Regions from separate parts of the Priestia flexa genome, predicted to be linked through region 1. Evidence: riboswitches for the same ligand, from Rfam matches in the RefSeq annotation. Region 1 holds a riboswitch; each other region holds the start of a gene.
What was found. A riboswitch is a leader RNA that binds a small molecule or an ion and turns the genes downstream of it on or off. The one in region 1 is predicted to bind thiamine pyrophosphate.
Positions count from the first base shown of each region.

Region 2: linked by a shared signal. The riboswitch ahead of thiT (energy-coupled thiamine transporter ThiT) and the one ahead of LZP85_RS03215 (acetylornithine deacetylase) in region 1 are both predicted to bind thiamine pyrophosphate.
Region 3: linked by a shared signal. The riboswitch ahead of thiC (phosphomethylpyrimidine synthase ThiC) and the one ahead of LZP85_RS03215 (acetylornithine deacetylase) in region 1 are both predicted to bind thiamine pyrophosphate.
Region 4: linked by a shared signal. The riboswitch ahead of tenI (thiazole tautomerase TenI) and the one ahead of LZP85_RS03215 (acetylornithine deacetylase) in region 1 are both predicted to bind thiamine pyrophosphate.

Region 1 is NZ_CP090431.1:628,532-634,342, forward strand. Features, by position in the region: gene LZP85_RS03200 (class I SAM-dependent methyltransferase) at 1-36, shown strand, start outside; gene LZP85_RS03205 (cytochrome P450) at 73-1,305, opposite strand; gene LZP85_RS03210 (HAD family hydrolase) at 1,587-2,240, shown strand; TPP riboswitch at 2,547-2,649, shown strand; gene LZP85_RS03215 (acetylornithine deacetylase) at 2,757-4,034, shown strand; gene tenA (thiaminase II) at 4,034-4,705, shown strand; gene LZP85_RS03225 (ABC transporter ATP-binding protein) at 4,698-5,462, shown strand; gene LZP85_RS03230 (ABC transporter permease) at 5,459-5,811, shown strand, end outside.
Region 2 is NZ_CP090431.1:1,649,815-1,655,625, reverse strand. Features, by position in the region: gene LZP85_RS08385 (TcaA NTF2-like domain-containing protein) at 1-646, opposite strand, end outside; gene thiT (energy-coupled thiamine transporter ThiT) at 832-1,404, opposite strand; TPP riboswitch at 1,465-1,567, opposite strand; gene LZP85_RS08375 (GNAT family N-acetyltransferase) at 1,635-2,129, opposite strand; gene LZP85_RS08370 (cysteine hydrolase family protein) at 2,226-2,804, opposite strand; gene LZP85_RS08365 (cupin domain-containing protein) at 2,826-3,137, opposite strand; gene LZP85_RS08360 (YqcI/YcgG family protein) at 3,112-3,879, opposite strand; gene LZP85_RS08355 (alpha/beta fold hydrolase) at 4,083-4,907, opposite strand; gene parC (DNA topoisomerase IV subunit A) at 5,081-5,811, opposite strand, start outside.
Region 3 is NZ_CP090431.1:267,822-273,632, forward strand. Features, by position in the region: gene LZP85_RS01445 (spore germination protein) at 1-256, shown strand, start outside; gene LZP85_RS01450 (Ger(x)C family spore germination C-terminal domain-containing protein) at 307-531, shown strand; gene LZP85_RS01455 (VanZ family protein) at 883-1,326, shown strand; gene thiC (phosphomethylpyrimidine synthase ThiC) at 1,365-3,131, opposite strand; TPP riboswitch at 3,249-3,361, opposite strand; gene LZP85_RS01465 (hypothetical protein) at 3,416-3,703, opposite strand; T-box leader at 3,877-4,119, shown strand; gene brnQ (branched-chain amino acid transport system II carrier protein) at 4,225-5,565, shown strand; gene LZP85_RS01475 (undecaprenyl-diphosphate phosphatase) at 5,715-5,811, shown strand, end outside.
Region 4 is NZ_CP090431.1:310,761-316,571, reverse strand. Features, by position in the region: gene LZP85_RS01665 (thiazole biosynthesis adenylyltransferase ThiF) at 1-881, opposite strand, end outside; gene LZP85_RS01660 (thiazole synthase) at 878-1,645, opposite strand; gene thiS (sulfur carrier protein ThiS) at 1,651-1,854, opposite strand; gene thiO (glycine oxidase ThiO) at 1,851-2,978, opposite strand; gene tenI (thiazole tautomerase TenI) at 2,962-3,588, opposite strand; TPP riboswitch at 3,669-3,767, opposite strand; gene LZP85_RS01640 (hypothetical protein) at 3,852-4,052, opposite strand; gene LZP85_RS01635 (amino acid ABC transporter substrate-binding protein) at 4,446-5,258, shown strand; gene LZP85_RS01630 (amino acid ABC transporter permease) at 5,242-5,811, shown strand, end outside.

The DNA.
Region 1 (5,811 bases):
CAAGCAGAATCCGTTTTAATTGTTGCGAAAAAATAAGAGAAGCCGTGCTCCTGTGAGAGCGTGGCTTTTTAGTTAGCTATATACTTTGACCGGTAGGCGGACGAGCGTTTGACCCGTTGCCGAAGCGGTTAGGTTGTCTTCTAATATAAAGTCTGAAGCGGGTTCAATTCCTGAAAAAATTTGGATAAAGGCTTCTAGCGCCACTTGCATTTCAAGTCGTGCTAGCGGAGCACCTAAGCAAAAGTGAGGACCGTTTCCAAAGGTTAAGTGCTTTTTATTGCTTGAACGATGAATGTCGAGCGTAAAGGGATCGTTAAACATTTTTTTATCTAAATTAGAGGCACTCATCCATGCAATTACAACATCCCCTTTTTTTAAAGGCACTCCTAGTAAGTCGTTATCCTGCTCGACTGTTCGGTCTCTTCTAGAAATATGAAAGCGATAGCGAAGCATCTCTTCCACGGCTTTTGGTATGAGGGACATGTCTTCACGTAGTTCTTGATATAAAGAAGGTTGATCGTATAGTAATGAATAAAACGTATTGGCGATAGCGTGGCTTGTTGTTTCAACACCAGCTCCAAGTAAGAGCATGGTTGTTTGAACAATTTCTTCGTCTGTGAAACCTTCTCCATCTATATTGACTTGAATTAAATCCGAAATAATGTCATCTGCAAGATTTGAACGTTTTTGAACGACAAGTGGATAGAGATATTCAAAATATTCTTTAGCTGCCTGTTGTTTTTCTTGTTCGAGTTCATGAAGGCGCTCTTTATCGTAAGGTTGAAATAATACGTCTATCCAATGTTTGAACTGGTGACGGTCTTCAATCGGTACGCCGAATAAATCTGCAATCACGTAGCTAGGTAAAGGCGATGCAAAAACTTCGACAATATCTACAGTTGTATTCGCTTCGATGTCTTTGACAAGATTAGCAGCAATTTGACGAATGCGTGGCTCCCAGTTCTTTAAGCTACGTGGTGTAAAAGCAGCAGAAAGTAAAGAGCGTGCTTTACGATGATCAGGTGGATCTAACAGCGTTAGTTTGGTAACTCCAGAACGACTCTCATTGGCTTTTTGACTCCCAACAAAAATGGTTGTTCGTGGTCCCTCGCTTGAAAAAAACTCATAGTTGCTTAGAACTTCTTTTACATGCTTATATGTAAAGACGTTCCATGTATTTGTTTCTTCGTGAAAATAAACAGGGTGTTGATTTAGCATTTCTTTGTACCAATCAATCGGAAAAAATTCTTCTGAACGCGTTTGGAATTTTGGTATCTCAGTTACCGGAATTACTTCTTGTTTCATTGTTCGTTCCTCCTTCTATAGAGATGGAAAAGAGTAAATGCTCTCTAAACTTTTTGTACATACAGTTCGATAAAATGAACCTATAGTTCAAAATGTACCTTAATTATATAGGGGGTATTGTTTGCTCATCAACTGAAATAGAAAAGTTGAGCGTAAAGAAATAGAAAAATGTAAATGATATCCATATGTCGATGTGCTAGCTGAAATATACATTTGTAGCTCTACTCATAAGAACGTGATAGGATATTAACTAGAATTGAGATATAAAGGCGGTATGAAAGATGATTAAAGCAATTGTGTTTGACTTTGATGGATTAATTGTAGATACAGAATCAGTTTGGTATGAAGTATACTGCGATATGCTAGAACCTCGTGGCGTACATTTGAAAATTGAAGAGTTTGCGTCTTATATAGGAACGGATACTAAAGCGCTTTACGACTTTTTATATGAGCAGTTTGGTCGTGAATTAACGAAGGAAGAAATTGCAAAAGAGTCATTAAAGCGTCACCAAGAAAAAATGAAGCAGCTTGCAGCTCGTGAAGGCGTTCTTGAGTATTTAAAAGAAGCGAAAGAATTAGGACTGAAAATTGGTTTAGCTAGCAGTTCAGACCGTGCATGGGTTACGTCGTTTTTAAAGGAATTAGATCTCCTTGGTCATTTCGAAGTGATGCAAACGCGTGGCGACGTGGAAAAAGTTAAGCCAGATCCAGCTCTTTATAAGCAAACAGTTGAAAAGTTAGGCGTAAAACCTTCTGAAGCCATTGCTTTTGAAGACTCAGCCAACGGTGCAAAAGCTGCGATTGCTGCGGGTTTACAATGTGTAATTGTGCCGAATCGTCTCTCTGCACATTTGACGTTTGAAACGTATCACTTACGCATTGCCTCTATGAAAGAGAAGTCGTTGCAAGAAGTAATTGAACAGGTAAGTCATTAAAAAAGTGGAGCTAGCATTAGCTCCACTTTCTATGGTTCTAAGTGTATTTTTGGGAACGGAATATGAGGCGGTTGTATTACTGTCCAACTTGTCAAAAGAAGTAAGTATAGAAAAGGAGGGATTTTAAGCTGAATAGCTCGTCCCTAGTCTTCTATACTTAGTAGGCATCCGATAGAATTAAACATAACGCTATTGTGGCTTTGAAGGTCAAATTAGAATTCTGCAAATTGTATTGAACTATATAAGGTAGTGTGGTACAACTAATAGAGGTAATAATCAGATAGTTTTACAAAAAAATAGTCATTATCAAACCACTAGGGGTGCTTTTCAAAGCTGAGAGAGACGCTTGTCTTAACCCTTATAACCTGAACTAGGTAATACTAGCGTAGGAAAGAGGTATTGTGTGCTACATCTATGACTTTTACGTGATGTAAGAGGGATACATGTGTATATTCAAGCGCTTCTTTTCTATGAAAAGAAGCGCTTTTTTATGTGGTTTAGAAGGAGGGAATTGGCATGAATATTACGGATGTAGTAAAGCAAGTAGATGACAAACGAGATGAGCTTATTGAACTTTTGACCAAGCTCATATCTTACAAAACACCAGCACCACCTGCACGTAATACAAAAGAAGCGCAGAGCTATATTGCGCGGCTGTTGGAAAGCTATGGTTTTGAAACAGATATGTGGGACGTGTATCCAAATGATCCTAACGTTGTTGGAACATTAAAGGGAACAAATCGAAGTGGGTACCAGAGCTTAATTATTAATGGACATATTGATGTTGCAGCTGTTAACGAAGACGAAGGATGGAATGCTGATCCGTTTCAAGCGAGGTGCGGTGAAGAATTTATTACGGGGAGAGGCGCTGCCGATATGAAAGGCGGACTCGCTGGTGCGCTGTTTGCTATTAAGCTTCTACGTGAAGCTGGAGTGGAGTTTCCTGGTGATTTAGTGTTTCAGTCAGTTATCGGTGAAGAGGTTGGAGAAGCAGGTACCCTTGAATGCTGCAAGCGAGGATATAGCGCAGACTTTGCGGTTGTGGTTGATACAAGTGATTTGCAAATCCAAGGTCAAGGTGGAGTCATTACCGGGTGGATAACTGTGAAAAGTAAGCAAACATATCATGATGCCACAAGAAGACAAATGATTCATGCCGGCGGCGGTTTGTTGGGAGCCAGTGCAATTGAAAAAATGACGAAATTAATTGGTGCACTACAAGAGTTAGAGCGCCACTGGGCTGTTGTCAAAAGCTACCCTGGCTTTCCGCCTGGAACAAATACAATCAATCCAGCGGTTATTGAAGGTGGTCGCCACGCAGCGTTTATCGCAGATGAGTGCAGGCTGTGGGTGACCGTTCATTATTATCCAAATGAATCGTATGAAGAAGTAGCGAAAGAAGTAGAAGACCATCTGTTACAGGTTGCAAAAGCAGATCGGTGGCTAAGAGAAAATCTCCCAACGTTTAAGTGGGGAGGAACATCAATGATTGAAGATAGAGGTGAAATTTTCCCTGCATTTGAAGTAGATAGAAATCACCCAGCAGTTCACTCGTTAGTCAGTGCTCATAGAGAAGTGACAATGAAAGAAGCGAAAGTCAACGTCTCTCCAACGGTTACGGACGGTGGCTGGCTAGCTGATGCAGGTATAGCTACAGCTATTTATGGCCCAGGCGAATTAACGGAAGCACACGCTGTTAATGAAAAGCTGTCCGTTGATCAATTACTCGATTACACGAAAGTGATGGTTCAGTTTATTTATGAGTGGCTACATACAAAAAAGGAGAGTGCCTAATGAGATTCAGTGAACGTTTATATGAAAAAGTAAAGCCTATTTGGAAGCAAACGCATGAGCATCCCTTTGTAAAGGGGATGGGAGAAGGGACGTTAGAGCAAGAGAAGTTTCGCTTTTATATGGTACAAGATTACGTGTATTTAATTGATTATGCGAAGCTATTTGCACTTGGAGCAGTAAAAGCAACAGATGTTCAAACGATGGGGAAATTTGCAGCGTTATTACATTCAACAATCAACGAAGAGATGGAGCTACATAGACAATATGCAAAACGTTTTTTAATTACTCCTGAAGAACTAGAAACAGCAGAGCCCGCGCCAACAACGCTTGCTTACACGCACTATATGCTTCACGTTTCTCAAAACGGAACGCTAGCTGAGCTTGTTGCCGCACTGCTCCCGTGCATGTGGAGCTATTGGGAAATTGGCAAAGAGCTTTCCACTCAGCCTGGAGCAGCTCATGAGCTTTATAGTGAGTGGATTCACATGTACAGCTCAGCTGAATTTGGTGAGCTTGCGATTTGGTGCATTGATCTAATGGATCAGCTAGCAGAAGGAAAATCAGAAGCAGAGCTTAACAAGCTAGAAGAAATCTTTATTAATACGACGCGCTTTGAATACTTATTCTGGGATATGGCTTATGAAAAAGCGATGTGGCCTGTTCATGTATAAAAAAGCTTTGGAGTTTGAAAAGGTGACTTTCTCATATGAAGAAAGCAGAGGAGCAATCTTAGAATCTCTTAATTTTGATATTAAAGAAGGAGAGTTTGTCAGCATTGTTGGTGCAAGCGGTTCAGGAAAGAGCACGCTTTTTCGACTCATTACCGGGTTAGAGATAGAGCAGACCGGAAGGATTTTAATTAATGGTCAGCAGCATCATAGTAGATTGGGTCATGTGGGATACATGCCCCAAGAAGATCTTCTTTTACCTTGGAGGACGATTCTAGATAACGCTGCTTTACCTTTAGAGTTAAAAGGAGTAGCGAAGGGAAAAGCATATACACAAGTAAAAGAGCTGCTAAGTGAATTTGGGTTAGAAGGGTATGAACATCGATTTCCAGCCAATTTATCAGGAGGAATGAAGCAGCGGGTTTCGTTTCTTCGTAGCGTGCTAAGCGGGTCAAACGTACTTTTGCTAGATGAACCGTTTAGTGCCTTGGATGCCATTACTCGTCTATCCATGCAGGAGTGGCTGCTTGAACAGTGGCAAAAGCGTAAGCAAACCATTTTGTTTATCACCCATGATGTACAGGAAGCGCTGTTTTTATCAGATCGAATCTTTATCTTTGATAAGCAGCCTTTAAAGGAATTTCAGCAGGTCAAGGTACCTCTTGAAAGGCCAAGGTCTCTGCAGGATATAGATCGACCAGAGATTGTAAAGCTAAAGCATCAACTGATGGAAGAGCTCAGAATGAAGGTGGATGCATGAAGAAGGTAAAAGAGTGGAGTTCATCTATTATTTTAACGCTCATGTTGCTGCTTATTTGGCAGGTTATCGCTTATGTTGTGGCGATGCCCTTTATTTTACCATCTCCAGTTGAGGTGTGCGTGAGAATATGGGAGCTAAAAGATGTGCTGTTCATTGAACATTTACCTTCAACGCTACGGATTATTTTAATAGGTTTAGCTATTTCAATTGTTGTAGGCGTGGTGGTTGCGATTTGGATGAATAACAACAAAACCATTGAGCGGGCTATCTATCCTATTTTAGTAGCTTCGCAAACCATTCCAATCATAGCGCTAGCGCCTATTTTTGTACTTTGGTTTGGCTATTCAAT
Region 2 (5,811 bases), 1.0 Mb from region 1:
AGTCAGAATTGGCAGTGGACCATTTACCGTTATATTCATTTAAGCTAGCTGCTCTTGTAATAGCTGGTGCATTTGACTTCGTTTCTTCTGCTTTATCCATTGTATACGGCTCTACGCTTTTAATTCGCAATGTACCTTGATCGCTTATTAGCGTATACAATTGATTAATACTCTTTGTATAATCCTTTTTATTAGGTTGATGGATGGTGACCTCTTCAAACGTTTGTAAATTTATTTGATTTTTCTCAGCTTCATACCAGTTCACAACTTGAAACGTCTTTAGTTCTTGACGAATTCCTTGCTCCGAAAAATTATCAATTTTCATTACTTGCTGTTTATAAAACTCACTATCTTCTATTATATATGTCTGAATTGACTTAGCTGATTTATGAAGGATTCCATCATGTAAAGCCTTGAAGTAGCTATTCATAAACTGCGAGATTATTTTTTCATCTATTGTATCTGAAATATCATATCTGTACTGGTTTTCAACAACATCTTTCTTTGCTTCTTGATCATGACTTTCTATCTCTCCTGCAATCATCAAGTCCGTATCGACTTCAGTTGCTTTTTGAGCTTTTTGCTGACATCCTGCGAGTAAAAGGGATGTTGCAATCGTCATGTAAAGGAGATTACGTTTGTTCATTAACATGATTCCTTCCTACAAAAAATGGTATGTATATTCTTCCAACAAACAGACCTAGTATACCATTCTACAAAAAAACCCTCAACCCTTTCATAAAAAGAACAAAAACACTGAAAACATGTAAATTGGTTTAAAAACGCAAAAAACCTATAGGATGTTACTCCTATAGGTTTCATTCCTTTTATTTATGATGCGCGATTTAATACCACTCTTGCAGCAGACGGAATTAATACGGCTAAAATGATTAGGCAAGCAATCATGGATCCCACCATTGCTAGTCCATTCATCGTAAATGAATACCATAATGCAGATACTCCTTTTGGTGCATAAGAGCCCCAAAAAATAATCCCTGCAACAAAGTGCCAAAAATAGCGAGCAACGCTGCCGATAACAATTGCTAAAATAATAAATGTAAATGCTTTTGTTCGATTGTTAGTAGCTAAGTTCTGCTTAATAGCACCAGACAATAGCCCTGCTAGACCAATGAATGCAAATGCAATAAAATATTCGATAAATGCTTGTAGAGGTGTTAATACATAAGCAGTACCCGTGACAACTTGTAGCAATCCCCACAAAAATCCAGCTACCACGCCTGATTTAAATCCCCATCGAAAGCAAATAATGAAGATTGGTACCATGGAAAATGATATGGACACGGCAGGTGCAATTGTAATTGATGGCAATATATCAATTATCATTGCTAGAGCTGCAAAGATTGCCACTTCAATTTTCGCTTGTAAAGACATTCCTTTGTTCATCGTCTTTTCACTCCTGTTGTAAAATCATTAGTATTCAACGACAAACACAGGAGGCAGCACAAGCTGCACGCTCCACACTCCCTACGCTAGCATTAACTAACAGGTTCAAAGGGTCAGAACAATTGGTTCACTCTCAGCCATTCAGGCTCCCCCTGTGGTACGTTGATATGTATTATTAGAACGCTTTCTATTATAACATAATTCTCAAACAAGATACTATTTAATTTCACTTAAAGAATCAGTTGATAAAACAGAACATCTTGCCATTGATTGAACTTCCATCCTACTTCTTTAAATTCCCCACAAAAGGTAAATCCAAACTGTTCATGCATTTTAATACTTTTATCGTTTCCTTTTGTAATACCAGAAATAACAACGTGATGATTTAACTCTTTTGCTTGTACTAGAATAGCTTCCATTAACCTTTTACCAATTCCAAATCCTTGGTGAGCTTCATCTACATAAACGGAGAGTTCAACTGTTCGAATATATGCTTCTTTATCACGGTAGGAAGACAAAGATGCGTATCCAGCTACTTCACCATTTCGTTCAGCAACAAGCAGTGGAAACAGTTGACTTTGGTCGTGAGATTCAAACCAGCTTTTACGTTGCCCAATTGTTACAGGAGTTAAGTCAAATGTTGCTGCGCTTTGGCGTACTGACTGATTATAAATAGCCACCATTGTAGGTAAGTCTTCTGCTAAAGCTTTTCTAATTACTGTCATGATGTATCGTGCTCCTTTTTCAAAATGATGTTTCTATTGTACTTGTTTTTGTCAGAATAATCTACACAAAAAAAACTGATGCAAAAGCATCAGGCCTCATTTTATATATTGATAGGATTGCAGTACGCGTAGGGCTTCGGATGTTGAAGTAACCGTTGCAAATTCATTGTGAAGAGATGATAAGCTTAAGCGATGAACATCTTCTGCTGCAAAAGTTGTTTCACCGTCATATGATAACAGATTGAAACACGCAGTTGCATCGTGGATGACGTAAGTGCGATAACCTAAGTTTCCTGCCATGCGTGCCGTTGTAGAGACGCAATGGTTCGTTGTTAAACCTACTAGTATAAGCGTATCGTATCCGTTTTCCTTTAGATAGTTATCCAGTTCTGTTCCTATAAAACAGCTATTTTTATGCTTTCGAATTAAGTATTCATCACCAACAGGACCGAAACCTTCTTTGAAACGGAACCCTTCCGTCCCTGGAAAAAGAGGAGATGTTTCGCTTTTTGAAGCATGCTGGACATGAATAACCGGAAACTGCTGTCTCCTCCAAGCTTGTAAAAGAGTGAGCATATTATCTTCTGCATGAATATTATTACGAGTTCCCCAAGCATCTTGTTCAAAACCTTTTTGTACATCTATTATGATTAAAACAGGGTTTGATTGAATCATTCCAGTCATCAACTTCTTTCATCAAAATTTTAAAATGGAGATTACATACGTACAACCATTCACATCAGCTTTTGACGCATGCTTTGTGTGTTTTGGTAAATAAATACGATCTCCCGCTTCGCACCGAGTTGTTTCTCCCTCAACTGTAAAATAAATAGATCCTTTAATAATATGAAGAATCTCGTCGGTAGGGTGAGTATGACTTGGGTGTTCCTGCCCTGCAACATCATGTTGAACCTCTACATAACCGGTATGTTTTGGAAGTAGTTCATGTATAACTTCTTCAAGACCACCGCCAATTCCTTTTTTAATAAAGGCTTTTTTTAACTCCATCTCTTTCACTCCTTTTTAGCTTGAATGGACATTCTGTTGGGAACGAGTTGTTAACATCTCGCAAGAAATACTGCTTCCATTCATGATTTTCTTGATCTCCATACCATCCTAGATGAGGATGCGCTTCAACTTTGTCGTAATCTTCAAGTCGATTCCGAACCGTTTTTTGAACTTGCTGTCCCATTTTTGTATGAGGAGTCATTCCCTCAAACACCCATCTAGGCTGAAATGTAATCATGAAACTGCTGCTCTTTCGGCTTTTTCGTAATTCATGTACAGGCGTATTACAGACAACAAATATTGGCTCACCTTCAAAACAAAACTCCCATAGAGGATCGTTAGGGTTTTTGGGGATTTCTTCGGGCCAAGGCTTTCCATCAATTCGATGTAAAAATGTGAGCGTATCCCAAAACATCGTTTCATACTGAGTCATCGTACGTTTTTTATGTTCAGGCTCAAAGAACACAACAAATGATGTATAGCGACCTAATGTGCGAAAGCATGACATATATTCTTTAAGTGCATCTGCACAGAGCCTGATATCTTTATAATTATATGGTGAAGACACAAACGCAAAGCGCAGCAAATCTTTTTTTAATCCCTCTACTCCTAAAATGCAGGGGAAAGGGTTCTCTTCAGAAAGCATGTCTTGACTAAAATCACTAAAAACCGCTTTTCCCCATTCAGGAACAATAGGCGAATCCATAATTTCCTTGCTATTGAATAGCTTTTTATTTCCCATTAAAACCCTCCTTACAGATTTCCACCATATATTTTTATTAGAAACAGGGACGCTTTATGTTCGTTTTCCTTGTATTTTCCAAATTCACAAACGACCGGAATAGGAAATAAGTAAACTTTTAGAAAGAAAGGCTTTTGGTAGGAATTCCACCGATTTGCCTATAGAAGACCGTTTATCACCATAATTTTATATCCTCGTTGCAGTCAACCTCTTTTCGCAGCAGAATAAACAATGTCTTTTAAGGTTTCAGTAAACTTTTTTTGTTCATCGTAAAAAAGGCCGTGACCGCTCTTTTCAAAAGGAATTAACGTTGAACCCTCAATTCCTTTATGCATGGCTTCAGCTAAAGGAAACGGACAAATTTGATCTTTCTTTCCGTGTAAAATATACGCTTTTACAAAAATTTGACTCAAGTCTTCACGGAGATCTTCATCACGCAGTGACTTTGCTGTTTTAATCGTTCCGTGACCCGAAGCTTCTAGACCTAGTAATTGAAACCAATCTCTAAAAGAAGAGCTAATTTTTGAATTAAAAAATTTCTGGCCAAAATCGGCGAGCATAGCTGGTCGATCTTGATACGTCGCTTGAATGATGCTATCTACTTCTCCCTTAGAAAGTCCATAAGGAAAACCGTCTCTTTTAATAAAGCTAGGGGCAGCTGCACCAGCTAGAATCAGTTTGTTCACACCAAACCCTAAATGTCTACTCATATACCGCAAGGCGATTGCTCCTCCCATTGAAAAACCAACTAACGTTAGAACTGAAAGTTGTAAGGCGTGAATAACTGCTCGAACATCGTCGGCTAATGAGTTATATGTATAGCCTTTGAACGGTCGACTTGATTTTCCAAACCCGCGTAAGTCTATTGCAATGCAGCGAATCCCATGTTTCGGAAGCTCATTAAACTGATATTCAAACATTTTATGATTAACTGGCCAGCCGTGAAGAAACAGTATAGGCATTCCACTTCCAATGTCTTCAACATATATTTTCGTACCCTTTTGATCAACGGTAAGGTAATATCCCATAAAAATACACTTCCTTTCATTATGCCTACTTTATTTTTATGTTGATATTCTCTATTCATGTTGATATTTTCTTAGCTGCTATTTTTTATTTATATTGATTATCTAGAACATAGTTTATATAGAATTTATATAAACTAAAAAGAACGCTGCAAAACAGCGCTCTTTTTAGTTTATTATTTTGTTTTTTTTTCAATCCACATATCAATAACGTCCCCGGATTCCGCTTGATCGATTGCAAATGAACCGTTGCTATAGCGATCGCTTGGTCGCATTGACGCTGGATCAATGCGCTCTGTTTGATTTTTCTCAGACTGTATCACAACCTCATCTTCCTTCGTGACAATCTTCACTTTTGTAATTTGATGAGGATTTGCTTTTAATTCACGAACCATTACTAATCCACGTTTCGCTCGAGATGACTGCTCAAATTCTGTCATTTTTGTTTTCTTAATAGCACCTCGGTGCGTTGTAATAAATAAATCTGTTTCCTTCACTTTTTCTTCACTAAAAACAGCTCCGCTAACGACATAATCATTTTCTTTCAAATTGATTCCTTTTACACCTGCAGCGCGCGTTCCAACAACATTGACTTCCTCTTCAGCAAACCATAAGCCGTATCCTTGGCGAGTGGCAATAAAGACCTGCTGCTTGCCATTTGTTACGTACACATCAACTACTTCGTCATTACCTTTTACATTCACAGCGACTAGAGCTTTAGAATAACGTTGCGCCTTATACTGTAGCAACTCAGATTTTTTAATCATGCCGTTTTTCGTAAAGAATAATAAATAGTAATCTTCTTTAAACTCTTTAATTGGAATGGCTTTCACAATATGGTCGTCTTTATCAATTGGAACAATGTTCATGATATGCTGCCCCATATCCTTCCATCTAATATCAGGAA
Region 3 (5,811 bases), 360 kb from region 1:
ATTTCCACAGCTCCTTAATACAGAAAGGCCAGACCGCGTGATGGGAAATTTATTAGAAGGAAGAATTGCAATTATGACAGCAGGAAAATCATCCACAATTGTTGCGCCTTCTTGCTTTTTTACATTCTATCAATCACCAGAAGATTATAATACGCGCTCTTTGTACGGCTCTTTCTTTCGATTGTTGAGGATCTTTAGTTTTTTTGTGGCAATCAGTCTACCAGCATTATATATTGCTACGATTTCATTTCACTAAAAGTCAGTATTACTGAGTTTACGTATGGAGAAGTTGGATCAGAAGATCTTATTAAAGAAATTGAAAATCATATTAACAAAAATGTTCAAAATAAAGCTGAGAAAGTTGTCGAAAAGCTTCAAAAAGCAAACTGTGATTTCTTAGAGGTAGGAAGAGAACTAATGGCTTACCACCCCGATGTATGGAAAGAATTAGAATGGAAAAAGGATTATGCTCAAATTGATATTAAACCGGATGTAACCGTTGAAGTGATTCATAGAGGAATCATTAATTAATTACAAGAGGCTGAGACGTAAGTATTTCAGTTAATGATATATCCCAACTATCACAAGTTAACTGCTTTTGATAGTTTGGGTATTTTTTTGTTGGCTCGAAAACAAGTTTAAAAAACTAATGCAAGGGAACGAACTTGTTCTTACAACCTAGCTATTATAACAAAGTAATGATTCATCTTTGAGAAGGAATCATTTCATTGTGTCCCAGTCTCTTTATTTTTAAAGTTTGATATCCAGAAAAAGAGGTAACGTGATAGGATAAGGTAAGCTGAATGTTTCATAAATACATAGCATGTACAATATGATAGAAGTAAAAGCAGACGGCAAGGACAGAAAAGGTGTGGAAAAAGCATGACGGATAAGACAAAGAAAAAAGTAAAACAAGGATTGTTTTTCCTGTTTATTATATATGGTGTGGCACTTATTTACGTAACGCTAATTAAAGAAAATGAGCAAGTATATGGGCAAGCTATGAATTTAAGCTTATTCAGTACAATTAAGCTCATGTGGGACAGTGGAAACTTGGAGCTAGCAGTGGTGAATGTATTAGGTAATATTGTAATGTTTGCTCCGGTTGGAATGTTTATACCACTTTTTATGAAATCATTTGATGGATTTATTCAAGTGTTTGTGACGGGTTTTTTAATTAGTTTTACTATTGAAATTTTACAATATGAGTTAACAGAGCGAGTCTTTGATATTGATGATATTCTATTAAATTCAATTGGAACACTTGTCGGATGGATTTTAGTTAAGCTGCTCTTTTTCTTTAAAAGACTTATTTTGAAACAATAGACACCGAGATAAATAGCTACCTATCTCGGTGTTTTTTATTAAGAGTAAAGTTTAGATCCTTTTTCAATAAATTCCTGTGATTTTTCTTTCATGCCTTGTTTAGCGAAATCAACGAGCTGTTTTTCATCCGCTAGCTGTCTAATATCGTGAGAAATTCTCATTGAACAGAACTTAGGTCCACACATGGAACAGAAGTGAGCGGTTTTAGCACCTTCTGCTGGTAGTGTTTCATCATGGTATTCTCGAGCTCGGTCAGGATCTAACGATAAATTAAATTGGTCATGCCATCTAAACTCAAATCGAGCTTTTGAAAGCGCGTTATCACGAATTTGGGCACCTGGGTGACCTTTTGCAAGATCAGCAGCATGAGCAGCAATTTTATAGGTAATTACACCTTCGCGAACATCTTCTTTATTCGGGAGGCCTAAATGTTCTTTTGGGGTTACATAACAAAGCATTGCTGTACCAAACCACCCAATCATTGCAGCTCCAATACCAGACGTAATGTGGTCATAGCCCGGTGCTATATCAGTTGTTAGTGGTCCCAGGGTATAGAATGGTGCTTCGTGGCAAACTTCCATTTGTCGGTCAACGTTCTCTTTAATCAGATGCATTGGCACATGTCCAGGACCCTCAATCATTACTTGAACATCATGCTTCCACGCAATTGTTGTTAATTCGCCAAGCGTATCAAGCTCTGCAAATTGAGCTTCGTCGTTCGCATCAGCAATTGAACCAGGGCGCAGGCCATCTCCCAGTGAGATTGAGATATCATATTGCTTACAAATTTCGCAAATCTCTTCAAAGTGTGTATACAAAAAGTTTTCTTGGTGATGTGCTAAGCACCATTGAGCCAAAATGGAACCACCCCGTGAGACAATACCGGTTGTTCGCGTAGCAGTTAGTGGAATATAGCGCAACAGTACGCCTGCATGAATTGTAAAGTAATCAACTCCTTGTTCTGCTTGTTCAATGAGTGTATCACGATAAACCTCCCAAGATAGGTCTTCTGCTATGCCATTAACTTTCTCTAAAGCTTGATAGATTGGGACAGTGCCAACAGGAACGGGTGAATTTCGAATAATCCATTCGCGCGTCTTATGAATGTCTTTACCAGTTGAAAGATCCATAATTGTATCTGCTCCCCACCTTGTAGCCCACGTCATCTTTTCAACTTCATCTTCAATTGATGAATGAACAGCAGAGTTTCCGATATTTGCATTAATTTTCACGTGAAACTTTGTTCCAATAATCATTGGTTCAACTTCTGGATGGTTAATATTGCAGGGAATGATTGCACGCCCTGCTGCAACTTCTTCACGAATCGTTTCTGCACTCATTTGCTCACGAATTGCGATAAATTCCATTTCAGGAGTGATAATTCCTTTTTTTGCATAATGCATTTGGGTGACGTTTCTGTCATCCTTTGCTTTTTGTGGTGAATAATTAATAAGGGGAAAGCTTTTCGTTTCGTTCCGTTGATCGCCTTCTTTATAGCCGTTATCTCTTGCTTGAACGGTACGGCCAGCATAGGAAAAAGTATCGTTTCGTTCTGCAATCCATGGTTTGCGTAAAGGTGGCAGTCCTTTTTCTAAATCTACACTATAGGCTGGATCGGTGTATACGCCGCTTGTATCGTAAACGCGAACGGGGGTGTTTTGCTCTTCACCGCGGTCGTTTACAGTGGGGGAAAGGTGGATTTCGCGCATCGGTACTTGAATATCACTTCGAGTCCCTTGCACGTATACTTTTTTACTGTTTGGAAACGGCTGTTGCATTGAAATGATTACTTGTTCTTTAGACATACTTATTCCTCCATTATGCTAGTAGATTTTGAGAAAATAAGCTATACCGAACAAAAAAATCGGGCTCTATGTAAGAGCCCGATGGAATAGACAAAAAAGAAAACAGCATAAAACACCGTTCTTTCAAGACTACTTCCCTACGTTGGTATAACCCAAATCAGGTTCAAAGGGTTAAAGAGCACAATAACTCTTCTCTCAGTCTGTGTAATCAGACACCCCTAGTAGAAAATCATTTAATTGACGACTTCATTCTACCATCATTAGGAAAAAATGCAAGCGGTTATTTATCTTTTTGCTGCTTCAAATGCAATAACAATAGCGGTAATAATATGCATAACCATTCCCACAACTGGGATTACGCCGACAAATGATGTCACCATACCCAAAATATTTCCGTAAGCTGAACGACCTTCTTTATGAGATAAAAATAGAGCAATTGCATGTAGGAAAAAAGCAAATACTAAAGGTCCCCATGAAAAGCTTATGATGAATGCACCACCAATTAGAGGAATACCTAAAAATGCTTCATACCCAGCCGTTAGCCATTTCATAACACGTACATTTCCGCTCATGTATAAGAGCCTCCTATTAAGTAATGTAGTAGTATATACGAACGAATTAGCTAGAAGTTTCATTTTATAGACTGACTATTAATGGGAAAAAAAATAATTGATAAAATATTTTAATTTTTGTATACAAATCTGAAAAGTTTTGTTAGAATATTTTTATTCAATTAAAACACCTTATAAATTCGTTGAAGAGAACGAGTAGGTTATGAAAACTGTTCCCCAGAGAGCTAACGTTTGCTGAAAGTTAGCGTACAGTTCCTAGCTGAAAATCATCTCTGAGAAAATATGCTGAAGCTTTATAGTAAGTATATTCGGACGTCCACCGTTAGAAGGAACACGTATGAACACGTACGTTGGCGAGTGCTGCTGTTTTTAGCAGAACGAGGGTGGTAACGCGAGAATTATATCTCGTCCCTTTTTAGGGACGGGATTTTTTTGTGTATAAAAAGGAGTGATTCGAGTGGAAAGTGATATTGACATTAGACAGAAAAATCAGCAGTACAAACAATCTAGGAGGAACTCACATGAATGCTTTATCAAGAAAAGATACACTGTTTATTAGTTTAATGCTATTCTCATTATTTTTTGGAGCAGGAAACTTAATTTTCCCTCCATTTTTAGGACAGTCTGCTGGAAGTGAATTGTGGCCAGCTGTTACAGGCTTCATTTTATCGGCTGTGGGGCTACCAATCCTGGGTGTCATTGCTGTAGCAAAATCAAATGGTCTTCAATCATTAGCAAACCGAGTCCACCCAGTTTTCGCCGTTGTATTTACGGTCATGATTTACTTAGCAATTGGACCTTTTTTAGGAATCCCACGAGCAGGAAGCTTAGCATTTGAAATGGGCGTACAGCCTTTTTTACCTGAAGGAGTAAATGTAAAAGCCGCGCTGTTTGGATATACGTTTTGTTATTTTGCACTTGCTTACTGGTTAGCTTTAAAGCCTTCAAAGCTTGTTGACCGCTTTGGGAAAGTATTAACGCCAGTTTTATTAGTTCTTATTTCACTTATTTTTATTCGTGCCCTTTCTTATCCTTTTGAGCCGGCTGGTCAACCTGCAGGTAACTATGTGACAAAAGCATTTGCTACTGGATTTACCGATGGTTATGCGACCATGGATACAATTGCTGCGCTAAACTTTGGAATTGTCATTGCAATGGCTTTGAAGCAAAAAGGAATGACTAGTACGAAAAGTATTATGTCATCATCTATTCGTGCAGGAGTAATTGCAGGAACGTTGCTAGCTATTATTTATCTTATGCTGGCATATTTAGGATCTGTTAGTCATGCCAATGCAGCAAATGGAGCAATAACGTTAACGAACATTGTATTTACGCTTTTTGGACCGTTCGGAGCTGTTCTATTAGGAGTTGTATTTACGCTAGCGTGTTTAACAACTTCTGTTGGATTATTAACCTCATGCAGTCAGTATTTTGAGCAATTAGTACCGAAAGTATCATATAAGGTTTGGGTTAGTACAATTGCCGTATTTAGTTTACTTGTTGCAAACTTAGGATTAACCATGATTCTAAAAATTTCAGTTCCAGTTTTAACAGCTATTTACCCTGTTGCTATTATGCTAATTGTTCTATCATTAACGAATTCTTTAATCAAAGGAAAGCAAGGTGTATATGCTTTATCTATTTTATTCGTTGGAATTGTAAGCGTAACGGACGCTTGTCTTCAGTCAGGGTTAAACTTAGGTGCTTGGGGGGGACTTGTAAAGACTTTGCCATTGTATAACACAGGATTTGGTTGGTTAGTACCAGCAATCGCTGGGGCTATGGGCGGTTATCTTCTTAGCTTATATAATCTAAAAGGTAAAGTAGTTCACTCAAAACAAGTTAAATCATATAGTAAATAAGATTGTCCATAAAAAAAGCCCAGTTTGGGCTTTTTTTGTTCTTCAAATAAAGATTGTGTTTTTATCAGCAAACAATTATGATAAAAAGCGAATATTCACGTTTGCTATGAAGATGAAAAAATTATGTAATCTTGAAAGGTAGAGTAAAAATGTGGGAAATTATTGTTGCGATTATTTTAGGAATTGTAGAAGGTCTAACTGAATTTGCGCCTGTATCATCGACCGGACACATGATTATTGTAGATG
Region 4 (5,811 bases), 320 kb from region 1:
TACCCTTTACCTTTTAAATGCTGTTCTAACTCCACTATGTTAGGTGCTTTTGTTGCCTTTGCAGGGCGAATTTGTACAGTATCACGTCCGCATAGTACCGCTGTTTTTAACTGATTTTCAAATTGAAGCGCAGGAAAAACTGGCTGTTGACCACACGATGAACATTCATCCGATTTTAGAGCATGAACATTTATGGTACGGTATTCATTTCTCCAAACGTCAAATGATACTAGCTGTGACCGTAGCGCCTCATGATCTTCTACAAGAATCTTTAGTGCCTCCGTGACTTGATGTGAAACAACCATTTGGACAGCAGGGCTAATAATCCCTACCGTATCGCACGTAACTCCACCTAAAGGTACTGATTCCAGCAAACATGCTAAGCATGGGGTTTCTCTAGGAACAATCGTATAGCTAATTCCATAGCTCCCCACACATGCTCCATAAATCCAGGGAATTCGGTGTTTTTGTGATAAGTCATTTATCACAAGCCGTGTATCAAAGTTATCCGTAGCATCGATTATTAAATCCACGTTTACCAACAGCTGTTCAATAAATTGAGGAGTCCCGTCCGCTACGTGCGCTTCAATATCAACATCTCCGTTAATTTCGACGAGCCTTTCCGAAGCAGCTACTGCTTTTGGAATACGATTAGCTGCATCCCTCTCGCTATAAAGCTGCTGACGCTGCAAATTACTCCACTCCACATAATCTCGGTCAATTATTGTTAACTTTCCAACTCCGGCTCGAACAAGCGCTTCCGCATTTCCTGTCCCTAACGCACCTGCTCCAATTAATAAGACATGCTTTTGTGATAACTTTTTCTGTCCTTCTTTACCTATTGGAGAAAAGAGCTCTTGACGTGAATAGCGCGCTGTCACCCGATGCTCATCCCTTCTGTTGGGCTACTGGCTACCGCATATTCTTTAAATGGAATGCGACCAGCTAAGTAAGCATCACGCCCCGCTTCGATTGCAAGCTTCATCGCGCGAGCCATTTTTACAGGATCTTTTGCACCTGATACAGCCGTGTTTAGTAGAACACCATCTGCACCTAACTCCATTGCTTTGGCAGCATCAGAAGCTGTACCGATACCCGCATCTACAATCACAGGCACATTAGATTGCTCAATAATAAACTGCAGGTTCAGCGGGTTAATAATTCCTTGTCCTGATCCAATTGGAGAAGCTCCAGGCATAATAGCATGAACGCCTAATTCCTCGAGTCTTCTAGCAAGTACAACATCATCAGACGTATACGTTAACACTGTAAATCCTTCTTTTAGCAATTCTTCACTTGCTTTTAATGTTTCAATTGGGTCTGGCAATAGCGTTTTATCACAGCCAATTACTTCAACCTTGACCATATCACACAGCCCAGATGCTTTTGCCAACTTTGCAATCCGAACAGCTTCTTCAGCATTTTTGGCTCCAGCTGTATTTGGTAAGAGCGTAAATCTTTTAACATCAAGAGCTTCAAGTAAGTTAGGCTGAGACTGATCAAAAATATCCATTCTTCTCACTGCAAATGTTAAAATTTCTGTTTCTGATTCTTCCACTGCTTGACGCTGCGTTGTGTAATCTGGAAACTTCCCTGTACCTAAAAGCAAACGAGATGCAAATTCATATTTTCCTATTTTCAACATAACTTTCATCCTCCTCCTACAAATGAAACAATCTCTAATAAATCGCCTTCTGATAGCAACGCTTTTTCATGATCTTGCTTTTGTAAAATTTTTTTATTTAACTCGACAATAACCACTTTCTCGTGTAAATCTCTTGATTCCAATAGTTGAGAAACCGTCTGAATTGAGGAATCTATATCAACGCTTTTCCCATTAATTATTAAGTTCAATACGTTCCCTCCATTTCTCTTTGTAAGCGAAAAGCCGTAAAAAAGGAATGTTTTGGATGTTCACCCATCATTTGTTCCGCCATAATTTTCCCTGTAATCGCACTTAGTAAAATACCGTTTCGGTAGTGCCCACAAGCTAAGTAAACATTATCTAGCTCAGGGTGCTGTCCTAAATACGGCCACCCATCTACGGTTTGCGGACGAAGTCCTGCCCATGCTTTTTCAAACGATGCATTTGCAAGTGATGGAACGAGAGAAATCGCTTTGCTAATTAGAAATTCAATAGCTTCTGCAGATACGTGCTTCGTGTAATCATGGGCGCGCTTTGTAGCTCCAATCACTACTCTTCCTCCTGCTTTTGGAACAATATAAAATCCTTCATCTAAAAAAATAGTCTTTTGAATGCTTGGCTGATTCGTCGTGAGAGATATACACTCACCTTTAATAGGAAACAGATGCTTTGGATGAATAGCGGCCACCAGCTCTTTTGTCCAAGCACCTGCACTTACCATCACTTGGTCGCTGTAAAAGTTGCCCGCTGATGTCCGAACGCCAACTACCTTTTTGTTATCGTATATAAAGTGATGGACATGACAGTTCTCATAAATTGCCGCTTGATGGTATAAAGCTCCGTGTGCCAAAGCATGAGTTAGCTTAGCTGGCATCAGCTGTCCATCTTTTGGGATGCTAATCGCCCCGTATGTATCAGGGGTTAAGAGCGGTTCAGCTTCACTTGCTGCGTCAGGAGATAACCACCTAACGTCTGAATCCCACCGTCTGTGGCGCTCCGCTTTGTCTTGTAGCACGTTTGCTTCAGCTTCAGTTGTTGCTACTTTTAACAAGCCTTTTTGAATGAGCTCAACATCAATATTTGTTTTTTCTTTTAATTCAGCTACCAGATTCGGAAAAAGTGCTCTACTTCGAATGGCTAGTTCCAAAAGAGGCCCTTCTTCATCAATTTCAGCTTGTGCTCCTAATATTCCAGCAGCTGCTCCCGATGCTTCACAACCAATCTGATTTTTTTCCAAAATGGCTACCTTATACCCCATTTTAGAAAGCTGATACGCGGTTGAAGCTCCAATGACTCCACCACCAATAACGAGCGCATCATAATGTGCCTCCATATGTATCACTCCACTTTCGTAGTTGTTCACCGTATTCCTTTGCCGCTTGTAACGGGTTTTCATCTTTAAATACACCAGCCATGACAGCGACGCCATGTGCCCCTGTACTCAATACCTCTCTTACATTGCAAGGCATAACTCCCCCGATTGCAATTACCGGTATCTGCACTGAATCAACGACTTGTTTCAGCTGTTCAAGTCCCCGAGGTGTTTGACCCAGTTTTGATTGCGATGGATAGATATGACCATAAATGACATAGTCGACGCCTGATTGTTCAGCTTCCTTTGCTTCTTTAACGCTGTGTACAGATTTACCAACAATCAATTGCTGAAAATGTGCTTTTACTCCTTGAGCACTTAGACTGTGATAAGCCAAATGCACACCTTTGACTTGAGCAGCAAAAGCTACATCTACTCGATCGTTAACAATTAGCTTTGAAGCCGGAACTTCTTTTTTCAGGTCTCCAATAAGCACTTCTAACTCTCGTGCCGTTCGCTCTTTTTCTCGAATATGGATAGCTCCTACATATGGTTCAATGTCTCTGATAATTTTCAAAAGCTGTTCAAGAGGCTGTTTCCCTGTTGACACAGCGTGTAACTTGGGTACCATAGCATCCTCACCTTTATTTCGACATAAACGTAAAAAACCACTCTACAACGTAGAGTGGTTTGGCATGCATTAATTATGTAAACATGGCTCATCCACTTCCCTACGCTGGTACAAACCAGATCAGGTTCAAAGGGTCCGAATTTTTCGTCTCAGCCATAAAGGCTCCCCTAGTGATTTTTTCTAATATTTTCACTTTTCATTTAGAAGTATAACATATTTGTGAGTGATTACAACCTACTGGACCGTTTTTCTCATGTATTGAGCTAATAATCTTCGAGCTCTTTTTCTTTTTCCCTATGCTCTTCCCACAGAAATGAGCTCAGTAAGATGGCAAATGTTAAAATATAAAATCCGTAGAATAACAAAGCAGCTATACTGTTGACCATTAAAAAGATAAAACTAATGACTTGTCCCGCAATTGTTACAATCAATAAAATATATTTCCATACTTCACGTTTTCTCATTAAACTTATCTCCACTTTTCAAATCCTAATTTCAATGCTCTTCTCTCTATTATAACAAGTTTCGAGTATGAGTAAGGAATATCTGATCAAAATAAAACAATTGTCCCAAAAACGATAAGAGAAGAGCGTCACGTTTGTTAAAGTATCATCGGCTATCTACTTATTCCCTTTCCTTTTTACCCTTAAACTAATCATCTTAAATGTGCTAAGCCCCCTCTTCCTTTTTTAGTCTTCACCCTTTTTCTGATGGTCTACAAAGTACATAAACCCATTGAGAAAAGCCATACTATCTATTAGAAGTTTTTTTATTGACTTTTAACTTCTTCTTGTTTAATATCAATTACGCTATCAAGAAATATAATTCCTATCAAATTACTGGGGGTTTAACAAAAAATGAAAAAATCAGTTGCATTTTTATTCCTTTTATTAGCGTTCACAGTTGTCCTAGCAGCTTGTGGCTCAAATGACAAAGAAACAAATAACGCAAGTAAAAGTGATCAAGATTTATACGAAAAAGTAAAAGAGGATGGCGTTCTGACAATTGGAACAGAAGGTACGTATCCTCCATTTACGTTCCATGACGACGCTAATAAGCTAACAGGCTTTGACGTTGAAATTGCACAAGAAGTTGCAAAACGTCTTGGCGTGAAAGCTGAATTTAAAGAAACACAGTGGGATGGAATGTTTGCTGGTCTAGACGCAAAGCGCTTTGACATGATTGCTAACCAAGTTGGAATTCGCCCAGACCGTGAAGAAAAATACGACTTCTCTGACCCATACATTGAGTCTGCAGCGGTGCTGGTTGTTCGTGAAGACAATAATGATGTTAAATCATTTGAAGACATGAAAGGTAAAAAATCAGCACAATCACTCACAAGTAACTATGCTGATTTAGCAAAAAAATATGAAGCTGAGCTCGTGGGTGTTGAAGGATTCACGCAATCAGCAGAACTAATCGTTTCAAAACGTGTAGACGGTACAATTAATGATAAATTATCATTCTTAGACTATAAAAAGCAGCGTCCAAATGCACCTGTAAAAATTGTGGATGAAGCAGAAGACGCATCAGCAAGTGGATTAATGTTTCGCAAAGATAGCGGTAAGTTAGTGGAAGAAGTAAATAAAGCTTTAGCAGATATGCAAGAAGACGGCACATACGCTAAAATTTCTGAGAAATGGTTTGGTGAAGATGTTTCTCCTAAATAGTATCTTTACTGACCCTGAGCGTGCAGAGCGCTTACTCTCTATCGCTCAATCCTCCCTCTATCCAATGATAGAGGGAGCTATTCAATATACCATTCCACTAACGCTTATTTCATTTGTATTAGGCCTTATTTTAGCTATTCTTACAGCGCTTGGTCGCTTATCTTCTATAAAAATATTTAATATAATTGCGCGCGTATACGTGTCACTTATTCGTGGGACACCTTTACTTGTGCAATTATTTATTATTTTCTATGGATTGCCAACGCTAGACATTACAATTGATCCATTTATTGCTGCAATCATTGGCTTTTCATTAAACGTGGGTGCATACGCATCTGAGATTATTCGTGCTGCCATCTTATCCATTCCTAAAGGTCAATGGGAAGCTGGCTATTCAATCGGCATGACATACGCTCAAGCTTTAAAACGTATTATTTTACCTCAAGCCGCGCGCGTATCGATTCCACCGCTATCAAATTCATTCATTAGCCTTATTAAAGATACGTCGTTAGCATCTCTTATTTTAGTAACCGAAATGTTTCGTCGAGCACAA